Regions from separate parts of the Pseudoalteromonas sp. S558 genome, predicted to be linked through region 4. Evidence: predicted binding sites of a transcription regulator. Region 4 holds the regulator's gene; each other region holds the start of a gene.
The links. Region 4 encodes LexA, which represses DNA repair genes until DNA is damaged. Its sites were predicted from a motif close to TACTGTATNNNNATACAGTA; they were not measured.
Positions count from the first base shown of each region.

Region 1: a site for LexA is predicted at 1,618-1,637, ahead of uvrD (DNA helicase II). Genes of this name have one in related genera too.
Region 2: a site for LexA is predicted at 1,912-1,931, ahead of ruvC (crossover junction endodeoxyribonuclease RuvC). Genes of this name have one in related genera too.
Region 3: a site for LexA is predicted at 1,830-1,849, ahead of dinB (DNA polymerase IV). Genes of this name have one in related genera too.

Region 1 covers NZ_PNDU01000311.1:5,636-8,740, reverse strand. The annotation lists gene uvrD (DNA helicase II) at 1-1,553, opposite strand, end outside; gene CWB66_RS17950 (hypothetical protein) at 1,856-2,080, shown strand; gene CWB66_RS17945 (YacL family protein) at 2,197-2,565, shown strand; gene dut (dUTP diphosphatase) at 2,618-3,076, shown strand.
Region 2 covers NZ_PNDU01000184.1:554-3,658, forward strand. The annotation lists gene ruvB (Holliday junction branch migration DNA helicase RuvB) at 1-711, opposite strand, end outside; gene ruvA (Holliday junction branch migration protein RuvA) at 719-1,336, opposite strand; gene ruvC (crossover junction endodeoxyribonuclease RuvC) at 1,339-1,863, opposite strand; gene CWB66_RS13090 (ABC transporter permease) at 1,994-3,105, opposite strand, start outside.
Region 3 covers NZ_PNDU01000163.1:6,325-9,429, reverse strand. The annotation lists gene CWB66_RS12505 (aldo/keto reductase) at 1-1,020, opposite strand, end outside; gene CWB66_RS12500 (acyl-CoA thioesterase) at 1,030-1,464, opposite strand; gene dinB (DNA polymerase IV) at 1,861-2,913, shown strand; gene CWB66_RS12490 (M17 family metallopeptidase) at 3,044-3,105, shown strand, end outside.
Region 4 covers NZ_PNDU01000079.1:28,334-31,438, reverse strand. The annotation lists gene CWB66_RS06465 (M12 family metallo-peptidase) at 1-499, opposite strand, end outside; gene lexA (transcriptional repressor LexA) at 797-1,414, shown strand; gene coxB (cytochrome c oxidase subunit II) at 2,013-3,105, shown strand, end outside.

The DNA of each region.
Region 1 (3,105 bases), on a different contig from region 4:
TCATACTGATCACATGCACTAATTAGCTCTTCTAAGTTTTCTACGCGAGCACGGCCTTTTTCACCTTTTTCTGCTTGGTACATTGCCATCAAGCCTGAGGTTTGAATTGTGTACTTAGCTTGCTCATGTAAAGTTAGATCGCTAATTTTATCTTCTATTTGTTCAACGAGCTCTACAAACTTACTTACTGCACCAGAAGCACGGCCAGATAAATGCTGTTGTTCTACAATTGCTTTTGCGGCATACCAAAGCGGTAACGATTCTGCTCGTGCACAGTCGCGTATATGGCTCAATGTTTTGTCGCCAATACCGCGTGCTGGCGTATTAATTACGCGCTCAAATGCGGCATCGTCTTGACGATTACCTACTAGGCGTAAGTACGACAGCGCATCTTTAATTTCTTGGCGCTCAAAGAATCGCATGCCCCCATAAATACGGTATTTTAAGCCTTCCTGAAGCATAGCTTCTTCGAGTACGCGTGATTGCGCGTTACTTCTGTATAAAATTGCCGCATCTTGAAGGGCATTACCCGCATTTAGCCAACTTCGTAATTTACTGCTTACAAAGCGTGCTTCGTCTAACTCATTAAATGCGGCATAAATAGAGATTGGCTCGCCATCGTTACCGTCGGTCCATAAGCTTTTACCCATACGCTCTGAGTTATTTTGAATTAATGCGTTAGACGCTTTCAAAATAGTCGCGGTTGAACGGTAGTTTTGTTCAAGACGAATGGTTTCTGCGCTAAAGTCAGTTAAAAAACGCTTAATATTTTCGATTTTAGCACCGCGCCAACCGTAAATACTTTGGTCATCGTCGCCTACAATCATGATGCTATTTGTATCGCCAGCAAGTAACTTTAACCATGCATATTGAATGGTATTTGTATCTTGGAATTCGTCTACGAGCATATGTGCAAAGCGCTGCTGGTAATGACGCAGTAACGTTGGGTTATTTTTTAACACTTCGTAGCTACGTAGTAATATTTCAGCAAAATCAACTAAGCCAGCTCTATCACAGGCTTCTTGGTAGGCGGCATAAACACGCAGCATCATTTGCTCGTTAATATCGTATGCTTGAATATCTTTAGGGCGAAGTGCTTCATCTTTTTTGGCGCTTATGTACCAGCCAAATTGTTTAGCAGGCCACTTTTTATCATCAATATTCATCGATTTTAATAAGCGCTTGATCATCCGAAGTTGATCGTCAGAGTCTAAAATTTGAAAGGCTTCAGGTAAATTAGCTTCACGGTGATGAGCACGTAAAATACGATGAGACAAACCATGGAACGTACCAATCCACATACCACCTACAGGGGCTTTTAGTGTTTCTTCAACGCGGCTGCGCATTTCTTTAGCTGCTTTATTAGTAAAGGTAACTGCAAAAATACTGTAAGCAGAGGCTTGCTCAACTTGCATAAGCCACGCAATACGATGAACTAATACTCGTGTTTTACCAGACCCAGCACCTGCTAATACCAGCATGTTTTGTAGTGGGGCTGCAACGGCATCGCGTTGTTTGTCATTTAAGCCATCGAGTAATTGTGAAACGTCCATCGTTACGCCTTTTTAATCAATATTGTGGGCAGTATAGCAGGTGTTTTTGTTAGGCTAAATAAAATACTGTTTTTATAAACAGCTATTTATAAAATAGCCTTAAAAACGAGTAACTTGCTAATTTTTTGAACAAACAAAAAGCGTAAATGCACAATAAAAACTGCTAATTTGACCTAAAGTTAGCAAAATTTACTAACTCTCTAAATCTAGGGTAATTTAACTATTTGATTTGTAAGCTTTAATAAATTGGCATAAAGTGTGTAAGTAAATAATTATAAAATCAAATAAATACAGAGGTTAGTATGGCAGATCAAGGTTCTGGCGGTAACGTAATCGCAGCATTATGTAATATATTTTTCCCTGGCTTAGGGCAGTTAGTGCAAGGGCGTATTTTAGCGGCTATATTTTTTGCACTCGCTATTATAATAAGTTATGCACTAATTTATGTGCTTGTAGGTTTTGTACTAGTGCCTATTATTTACTTATGGTCGATTATTGATGCCGCGCGTTATAGATCGCGAAGTTAACGGCTTTAAAGTTGAGTAAAGTAGCGCCCTTGTGGCGCTATTTTACTTTATATGTCCTGTGGTTTACGGGCGTTTACGTATATAATTACGCAATTAAAGATTTACAGGCAAACCCTATGGAATATCAATTTATTCGCGACCCTATTAGTGGGCTACGTATTAAAATAAGCAGTGAACACGCTATTATTGGTCGCTGGCTAAACGAAGAAATAGGCAAAGACAAAGTAGCTATGGTGCAAGCGCTTATTGCATCGGTAAGCTCAAGTTATGAGCCGCTAACGCTAAAAGGCCAAGAAATAGATTTAATCTTAACGAAAGACGAAGCATTATTTGAAGCCCATGCGCTTCATCAAGACAGCGAAGACCTAATAGCGTATCAAGATGACGATTTAGCGCTTGAAGAAAATGGTTTAAGTAGTGGTTGTGGCTTTGAAGATTTCATTGATTTAATTGATTCATGGCATGAGTTTACGACTGGTCGTTAAGTTATATTATCTATATTATTTTTATAAATTTATTTAGAGTAGAAAATTTAAAATGAAAAAAAAAGTTGAATTAAAAATTGTAAATCCTAAAGTCGGTACTGAAATTCCTATGCCAGAGTATGCTACAGATGGCTCTGCTGCTATAGATCTTAGGGCCTGTATTGATGATATATTACAAGTTTTACCGGGTGAGACGAAATTAATTCCTACTGGTATTGCTTTAAATATGCAGGATACTGGAATGGCTGCTACTATTTTGCCTCGCTCAGGTTTAGGTCATAAACATGGGATTGTACTGGGTAATTTAGTCGGATTAATCGATTCAGATTACCAAGGCGAGTTATTCATTTCAGTATGGAATAGAGGTAATGATGAATTCTCAATAAACTCTGGTGATAGAATTGCTCAATTGATGTTTATACCAGTACTTAAAGCTGATTTTGTACTTGTCGATGAGTTTGAAGCAACAGATCGTGGAACTGGTGGCTTTGGTCATACTGGCGTGAAGTAAACTTCTTAGGTGGCGTGTATATTCACGCC
Region 2 (3,105 bases), on a different contig from region 4:
TTTTACTTGTGTGTAATCGCGTACGCGACGTAGTAAGCGGTTTGCAATACGTGGTGTGCCACGCGAGCGCTGAGCAATTTCAGTTGCGCCATCATCACACATTTCTAAATCAAGATAATGTGCTGAGCGCCCTACTATGTGCGATAAATCTTCTACTGAGTAAAACTCTAATCGCTGTACAATACCAAAACGGTCACGCAGTGGCGATGTGAGCGAGCCTGCTCGCGTAGTGGCACCAATAAGTGTAAATGCAGGTAAGTCTAATTTAATAGAGCGCGCGGCTGGGCCTTCACCAATCATTATATCAAGCTGGTAGTCTTCCATTGCGGGATAAAGTATTTCTTCAACTTGCGGGCTGAGCCTGTGTATTTCATCAATAAACAGTACATCGCCTTCTTCTAAATTAGTGAGCAGCGCAGCTAAATCGCCTGCTTTTTCAAGTACTGGGCCGGATGTTGTTTTAATGCTTACGTGTAATTCGTTGGCGACAATGTTTGCAAGCGTGGTTTTACCCAAGCCCGGTGGGCCAAATATCAATAAATGATCGAGCGCTTCACCACGGGTGCGAGCAGCTTCAATAAAAATTTCCATTTGCTGCTTAACATGAGGCTGACCTCTGTAGTCGGCTAAAAGTTTTGGCCTTATTGCACGATCTATAGAATCTTCATTTGTTTTTTCAGTCGCGTCAATTAAGCGATCCGCTTCAATCATGGGTTACTCACAACATAGATTTTAAAGATTCTCTAATAAGAACCTCAGTAGACATATCGGGTTTACTTATCGATTTTACGGCTTTTTGAGCTTGTGGCAATTTATAACCTAATGCAAGCAGTGCCGATACGGCATCATCGGCGGCATTATTAGCAATTGTCGCATCGCTCATTGGCTCTATTACTGCGCTGTCGCTAAATGGCGTAAATAAATCATTACCCCAATCTTTTAGTCTGTCTTTCATTTCGAGTACTAAACGCTCGGCCGTTTTTTTACCTACACCGGGTAATTTAACAAGCGATGTTGAGTCTTCATTATTTACACAGCTTACAAATTGCTTTGCCGACATGCCCGATAAAATAGCTAAACCAAGTTTTGGCCCTACCCCATTTGCTTTTAATAGCTCTCTAAACAAGGCACGCTCAACTTTATTATTAAAACCAAATAACAGTTGAGCATCTTCACGTACTACAAAGTGCGTATAAACAATCGCGTTTTCACCAATTTTTGGTAAATCGTAAAAACAGGTCATTGGCATTTGTACTTCGTAACCGACACCACTTACTTCAAGTAATATTTCTGGTGGCTGTTTTTCGACTAAAATACCATTTAAGCGGCCTATCATAGTTATTTCCTTAAACGTCCTCTAACGGTTTTGCTTGCGCTACCCGCTAGTTTAATTAAATTTTGTTCTGAGTGAGCATGGCAAATCGCAATAGCGAGTGCATCAGCTGCATCGGCCTGTGGCGTACCGGGTAGTTTTAAAATATTTTTTACCATGTGTTGCACTTGTGTTTTATCAGCGCCACCGTTACCGACTACCGCTTGCTTAATTTGCCTAGCTGAGTATTCAAATACAGGTAAATCCGCCATTGCAGCGCCCACAATCGCGGCGCCTCTAGCTTGGCCTAGTTTTAAAGCTGAATCGGGGTTGTGCGCCATAAATACTTTTTCAATGGCAAAGGTTTCTGGCGAAAACTGTTCAATAAGCTGTGTTATGCCTTGGTAGATCATTTTAAGCCTAACCGGAAAAGGATGATCGGCTAACTTAATACAGCCACTCCCTAAGTATGTAAATTTAGAGCCTTGGTGGGCAACAACGCCATACCCAGTCAAACGTGAACCAGGATCGATCCCTAAAATAATGGCCAAACAGCGCTCCATTGTTATTATTTTTAAATTACGCTAATAATGCCAGAGCACTGTATAAATTACCAGTACAAAGAAAAACAAAAATGCCCACGTGTTAGGTGGGCATTTGAAAGAGCATGTTAGTTTAAGTTTACCCTAGGGCGCGCACTAGTCCTTGGGTGTTTTGTTTGAGTGTTCGGGCAATCATTAAATAGCCTAAACCCGCTACAAATACGCCGCCAGCTACCGGCCCAATAATCCATATATGCGGATGTAACTTACCTGCTAAATCGAACATTTGTTGCTGTACAATTAAAAGCGCTATGTCGCTAAAAAATGCCGCAACTAAACCGGCTAAACCGCCTAGTAATAAAAACTCATACAAGGTCGCGTTTTTAATTAACCGGCTTTTAGCGCCAAGTGTTCGCAGTATTACAATTTCTTGCATACGCTCACCTAAACTAGCTTGAACTTGCGATATAAGTACAAGCGCGCCACACAGCACTACAATTGCAAGTACAAAACCAATGGCGAGTGATACTTGCGAAATAGTTGTTTGTATTTGCTTAACAAAGTTATCAATATCAATCGCTGTAATAGTAGGATAAGTACGCAATAACTGGCTAAAATCACGTTTTTGATCTGGGTTTATACGCACCGACGAAATATACGTTGCTGGAAAATCTGCAAGTACATCGGGGCTTAAAATAATAAAAAAGTTGGGTTTAAGCGTGGCCCAATTAACTTTGCGCACACTGGTAATTTTAGCATCGAACGACTGCGCACCAATTAAAAATGTAAGCGTATCGCCTATCTCAACATCTAAACGCTCAAGCATCGACTCCTCTACTGAAGCTTCAGCCATCGCATTCTCGCCAAACCACGTGCCTTGTGTTACTTCGTTTTGGTCTGGTACATTTTTAAGCCATGTGAGGTTTAGCTCGCGGCCAATACCAGCACGTGCTTCTTCGTCTTTTTTCTCGTTGTCTTGCAGCGATACAGAACGCGCTACCAACTCGCCGTTTACCGCATTTACGCGCCCACGAATAGTGGGATAAAACTCTGAGACCTGAATGTCTTTTTGTGCTAAATACTCATTAATTGGCCCAAGCTCATTTTGCGTAATGTTAACTAAAAATGCATTAGGCGCATCGGCAGGAAGTTGCGATTGCCAATCAGCTATCATATCGTTTTTAAGTACCACTAAAAACAGCAGTAATTTAATCGCTAACGAAAAACTAATTAACTGTACCGCGTTCACAT
Region 3 (3,105 bases), on a different contig from region 4:
ATCAATGTCAGTTAGCACGTCATCACTTAGCGTAATATCAAATGCATCAATATCTTCTTTTAATTGCGCCATACTTGTTGCACCAATAATAGACGACGTCACACCGTCTACTTGATTACACCATGCGAGTGCAAGCTGTGCTGGCGTTATATTATTAGCATGCGCCAGCTCAACATATTGTTTAGTCGCTTGTTCTGCGTTTGGTGTATCTCTAAAAATACCGTTACGCTGCATAAAGGTCCAGCGAGAACCTTCTGGGCGAGCACCATTTAAGTATTTACCTGTTAATAAACCAGCGGCTAAAGGTGACCATGGTAAGTAAGCAATATCCTCATGCACACATTGCTCAATTAAATAGGGCCAATCTTTGGTATGCGCTAAGCTAAACTCGTTCTGAATAGATACCATACGAGGCAAATTATGCTCTTTTGCCAAGTTTAAAAATTGGCTTATCCCCCAAGGTGTGTCGTCAGATAAACCGCAGTGTTTAATTTTTCCGGCTTTTACGCAGTCGTTTAAACCTTCTAAAATATCCAGCATGCCAGCTTGATGTTCTTGTGTATTTACGTTTGTAAATTTAAGCATACCAGGCCATTGCCTACTAAAATGAGGCGTAGAGCGATTGGGCCAATGTAGCTGATATAAATCAATATAGTCTGTTTGTAAGCGTTTAAGTGACTCATCAACAGCTTCAATAACCGATTGACGAGTAATATTACCGCCGCCTCTCACCCACGATAAGCCATTTCCCGCTATTTTTGTGGCGAGAATTATATCGCTACGTTTTTGCTGATTACGTGAAAACCAGTCGCCAATAATTTGCTCTGTTTTTCCATATGTATCGGGGGAGGGCGGCACCGCATACATTTCGGCGGTATCAATAAAATTTACGCCCTTAGAAAGTGCGTAAGCTATTTGTTCATCGGCATCGCGCTGAGTATTTTGTAAACCCCAAGTCATACTGCCTAAACACACTCGAGATACGTCTACACCACTGCTACCAAGTGGACTATATTGCATAAAACTTCCTTAGTTATTAGGTTGAGCATGGGTGGTTAGAGCTGATAAAAGAGGCTCAGTAATTAGCGCTTTTTGCCCTGTTGTAAAGTCAAACATAACCACTTTTGAATTACCCGTTGTGGTTATCGTATTTTGTGCATGGCTAAATACAGTGTAATTCATCATAAAGCGATCTTCTTTAATGTCAGTGATGGTAACACCGACAGTAAGTGTATCTGGAAAAGTAACAGGGCGTTTATAGCGCACATTGTTTTCGCTTATAACTGGACCAGTACCGCTTGGGGTGATTGTATCAAATAGGTTTATTTTATTTAAAAAGTCTATTCGAGCTATTTCAAAATAACGTAAGTAAACCACGTTATTAACGTGTTGAAGGGCATCCATGTCAGCCCAAGCTACGGTAATATCAGTATGAATAGGATATTGATCTTTAAACGTTTGCATAAACTTATGGCTCTTAATTTTAAAGCACTTAGGTTATCAATATGAAGTTATGACCTCAAGGTAATTAATATGGCATTTTTTAGCTAATCATTGTGCCTATTTAAATTAAGGTCTACAGTTATGTTATATAAATAGGAGAAACGCATATGCAACAAGTAGTTAATTGGGTTCTAGCATGTTTAATTTTTATTATGTCGTTTATTTGTTATGCAATGGGAAATCTCTCGGGAGGAGTGTGTTTACTTGTCGCAGGGTTTTTACTTGAATTTGCTTTTTGGCTGTATTGCTTTAAAAAAACGAGGCGATTTAAGCAGTCATTTTAGATTAGCTAGGCGCTTGCATATTAAAAGTGTTTGCATAATAATGACTGTATAAATAAACAGTTATTTTGTGGCGATGAAAAAGTTTATTCACATAGATATGGATTGTTTTTACGCCGCAGTAGAAATGCGCGACAATCCTGAGCTTGCTAATGTACCGTTGGCAATCGGCGGTAATAGCCGGCGAGGTGTACTTTCAACCGCTAATTACCTTGCTAGAGAATATGGTGTACGCTCTGCCATGTCTAATTACCATGCGAAACAATTATGCCCCGATTTAGTGATTGTACCCGGACGTATGGCTGTTTATAAAGAAGCCTCAAACCAAATACGCGAAGTATTTAACCACTACACAGATTTAATTGAGCCACTTTCCCTTGATGAAGCTTACCTTGATGTAACAAATAGTGCCGCCTGTAAAGGCAGTGCTACGCTTATTGCACAACAAATAAGAGCCGATATTTACAATGCAACTGGGCTGACTGCATCAGCAGGGATTGCGCCTATTAAGTTTATTGCCAAAATAGCGAGTGACGAAAATAAGCCCAACGGGCAATTTGTAGTGTTACCCAATGAAGTTGATGGTTTTTTAGCGCAGTTACCACTGGGTAAAATTCCTGGGGTGGGGAAAGTGACGCTCGAAAAACTCAATTTAAAAGGGTTATACACCGGCAAAGATGTGCGCGAAAAAGGCGTAAATTGGATGCAGCAGCATGTAGGTAACTTTGGTGTTTCTCTTTATCAAAAGTGTGCGGGTGAATATGTTGGTAAAGTCTCTACCAATCGAATTAGAAAATCGTTAAGTGTTGAGCATACTTATGAATACAATAAAAACAGCTTACAAGAATGCCTAGAGCAACTCCCTAAGTTGTTAGAGGAGCTGAAGGTACGTTTAGATAAACAACAATTACAAAACAGAATTAATAAACTGAGCGTTAAAGTTAAATTTGCCAATTTTGTAGTGACTTCTGCGGATCAGGCATACCATCAATTAAACACTGAAATTTTTACTCAGTTACTAACTAAAGCTTATCAACGAGGTGTGCAGCAGCCTGTAAGGCTTTTAGGTCTTGGCGTGGGTATAAAAAACCAGCCAGAGCATAATTTACAGCTTAGTATTCTCGATTAAGTGGCAAAGCCTGTAACTGCAAGTTGCCAATAAACAAGCAATTAAACTAAATGCTTGTCGCAGCTTGCTGGTCTTCAATATTTAAATCGACGATAATAGAGGCTTATGTTTTTTAACAGGACCTTTATTTATGGCATATCCACAAGCCGTGTTGGCTCAGCCAGTAAGTGCTAGCCTTGAATGTACATCTCA
Region 4 (3,105 bases):
CTGTTTGGTAATTTTGTGCCGTTAAAATTTGCTCACTGATTGAAGCTATGTTGCTATTGCTAGATTGCTTATAATCGGGTGCATGCTCAGCAGGTTGTTTTGCTGGATCCAGTTCAATGAAGTTATGACCAGAGTGTTTATTTGGTTGTAATTTGTAAACATGTTCGCCTACTTTTACCGTACCAGAAATCCCTTTTTCCGATTTGATGAGTGTAACTTCGTCACCATCTAAGCTTTTACCAACCCAAATTAGACTACCTGTTGCTGATGAGCTTGTTGTGCTTTTAATAAACTCAATATTATTACCTTTAATAGGTAAGAAAAAAGCATCTGTGTTGCTGCTTAGTTCAAAAAGTGGTTGCCCAAATTGAGATTGAGTACTTGCTTGTGCAGTCATGCTTTGTGAAATGTTAGAGTATTGAACTTCAAAAAGTGGAACTTGAGCGTGCGTATAACCACTGAACAGTAGGCCAATAAATAATGGTGAGTATTTTTTCATTTGATAATCCTTTTGAATTTATTTTGTTCTTATAAAGTGTACATGTTAATAAGCTGTTTTCAACCCATTAACATTGAGGTGTGTTTAATATGACTATTATTGTAAATATAAAAATACACTTGTTTAATTTATGTAACCAGATTTTGTTTTTGTAAGTGTGAAAGGGGATTTATTAATTATGAAAAACAAACGCTATTAACTGGTAATCGCATAGTTTGTTTAGCTTAATTTAAATTTGCGATTTTTATTTAACTGTATATACTCACAGTTAAATGTACTGTATGGAAAACCAGTTATATGCGACCATTAACGAAGCGCCAAGCTCAAATACTCGAATTAGTTAAAGTTTTTATTAAAGACACTGGTATGCCCCCTACACGTGCAGAGATTGCACAAACACTAGGTTTTAAAAGTGCCAATGCTGCAGAAGAGCATCTAAAAGCACTTGCAAAAAAAGGTGTTATTAAAATGAAGCCAGGCGCAAGCCGAGGTATTCAACTTGTTGAAGAAGAAGAACCTGAGCAATTAGGTTTGCCTCTAATTGGCCGAGTAGCGGCCGGTGAGCCTATTTTGGCGCAAGAGCATGTTGAAAGTCATTGTAAAATTGATCCATTAATGTTTAAACCTGCTGCCGATTTTTTACTGCGTGTTAACGGTATGAGCATGAAAGATATAGGTATTATGGATGGCGACTTATTGGCGGTGCATAAAACTCAAGTTGCTGAAAATGGGCAAGTTGTAGTTGCACGTGTTGATGATGATGTAACTGTAAAGCGCTTTGAAAAAGCAGGTCGAAAAGTACTGCTGCATGCTGAAAATGATGATTTTTCAGCAATTGAAGTCGATTTAGAAAACGAATCTTTTAATATTGAAGGTTTGGCTGTTGGGGTTATTCGTAACGCTGATTGGATGTAATACCAATTTTAGTAAAAACATGATCATTCTAACGCATTAAATAACTCACTAACTACGTTAAAAATTATTTATATAGAACAACTATGTATCATAATTTTAGCCTTGTTATTGAGCTACTTTCTTATCACTATAATAGATCACTAATTTAATGCAGTGTTAAATTAGTGATTTTATAAATGCGTGCTTTTTAGTACGCATTTTTAGTTACAAGGCTCCTTACTAAACAATTTTTATTGCACTCCTCTTTTATCCCCTTATGTTATTTGTAACCCCTATCAAAACTCAGTTCGCATCATTTTAAAATTTTAAAAGTGACATGTTTTTTTGCTAATCCGTTAATATCATTTGTTTAATTTTCATACTAAAACTTGCTTGTTGGTTAATCTTTAGCTAATTATTAATGGGCTGGGCTAACAGTAACTCATTGTTTTTAGTTTTGAGAATACACACATTTACAATAAAACCTTGGTTAGCGCAGTGTAATACCTATTGTTTAATAAGGACGAGGGTATTAATACAAAAATAAAAATAACGAATTGGCGTTTAAGCCGTATGCCTCTTCGCTTTGCACTCGCAACAGCATCAAAGGAGTCGTCACATGGGTAAATTGAGCTCTACCTTGTGGCTTATACTGTTTGTTTTTCCGCAGCAAGTATTGGCAAATAGCCAATTTAATATGCGTAAAGGCGTAACTGATATAAGTAATAATGTTTATCAGCTGCACATGACTATATTTTTCATATGTTGTGTGATTGGGGTAATCGTGTTTGCCATTATGTTTTGGGCACTCATTCATCACCGCAAATCTAAAGGAGCAGTGCCTGCTCAATTTCACGAAAGCACGAAAGTAGAAATACTTTGGACTGCTATTCCGTTTGTTATTTTAATTGCTATGGCTATACCGGCCACTAAAACTCTAATTGCAATGGAAGATGCCAGTAAGGCTGATCTCACTATTAAAATTACAGGATCGCAATGGAAATGGCATTACGAATACATGGGTGAAGACGTTGAGTTTTACTCAATGCTTTCTACTCCTCAAGACGAAATTGCTAATCTTGCACAGAAAAACCCTAACTATTTACTTGAGGTAGATAAACCACTGGTACTGCCTATAAACCAAAAAGTACGTTTTTTAATGACCTCAGACGATGTTATTCACTCGTGGTGGGTGCCCGATTTTGCCGTCAAAAAAGACGCAAATCCTGGGTTTATAAACGAAACATGGACCAATATAAACGAAGAAGGGATTTACCGGGGTCAATGCGCTGAGCTGTGCGGTAAAGATCATGGTTTTATGCCTGTGGTTGTAGTTGCAAAATCAGAATCCGATTTTAAAACCTGGTTGGTAGATGCAAAGCAGGCTAAGCAGAAAGCTGCGCTGGCAGATGCCGCACTGCTTGATCAAACGTTACCTAAAGATGAGTTAATGACTTTGGGTGAACAAGTATATATGGCTAATTGTGCAGCGTGCCATCAGCCTACGGGCATGGGATTACCAGGTGTATTTCCTGCACTTAAAGGGAGTCCAATTGTATTAGGGGATATTAAAGATCACATTGATATAATTATTCATGGCCGCCCAGGCACTGCAATGCAAGCCTTTGCAAAACAGTTATCTATAAAGCAATTAGCAGCAGTTATTACTTATAAGCGTAATGCATGGGGTAACGATACGGGTGATGTTATTC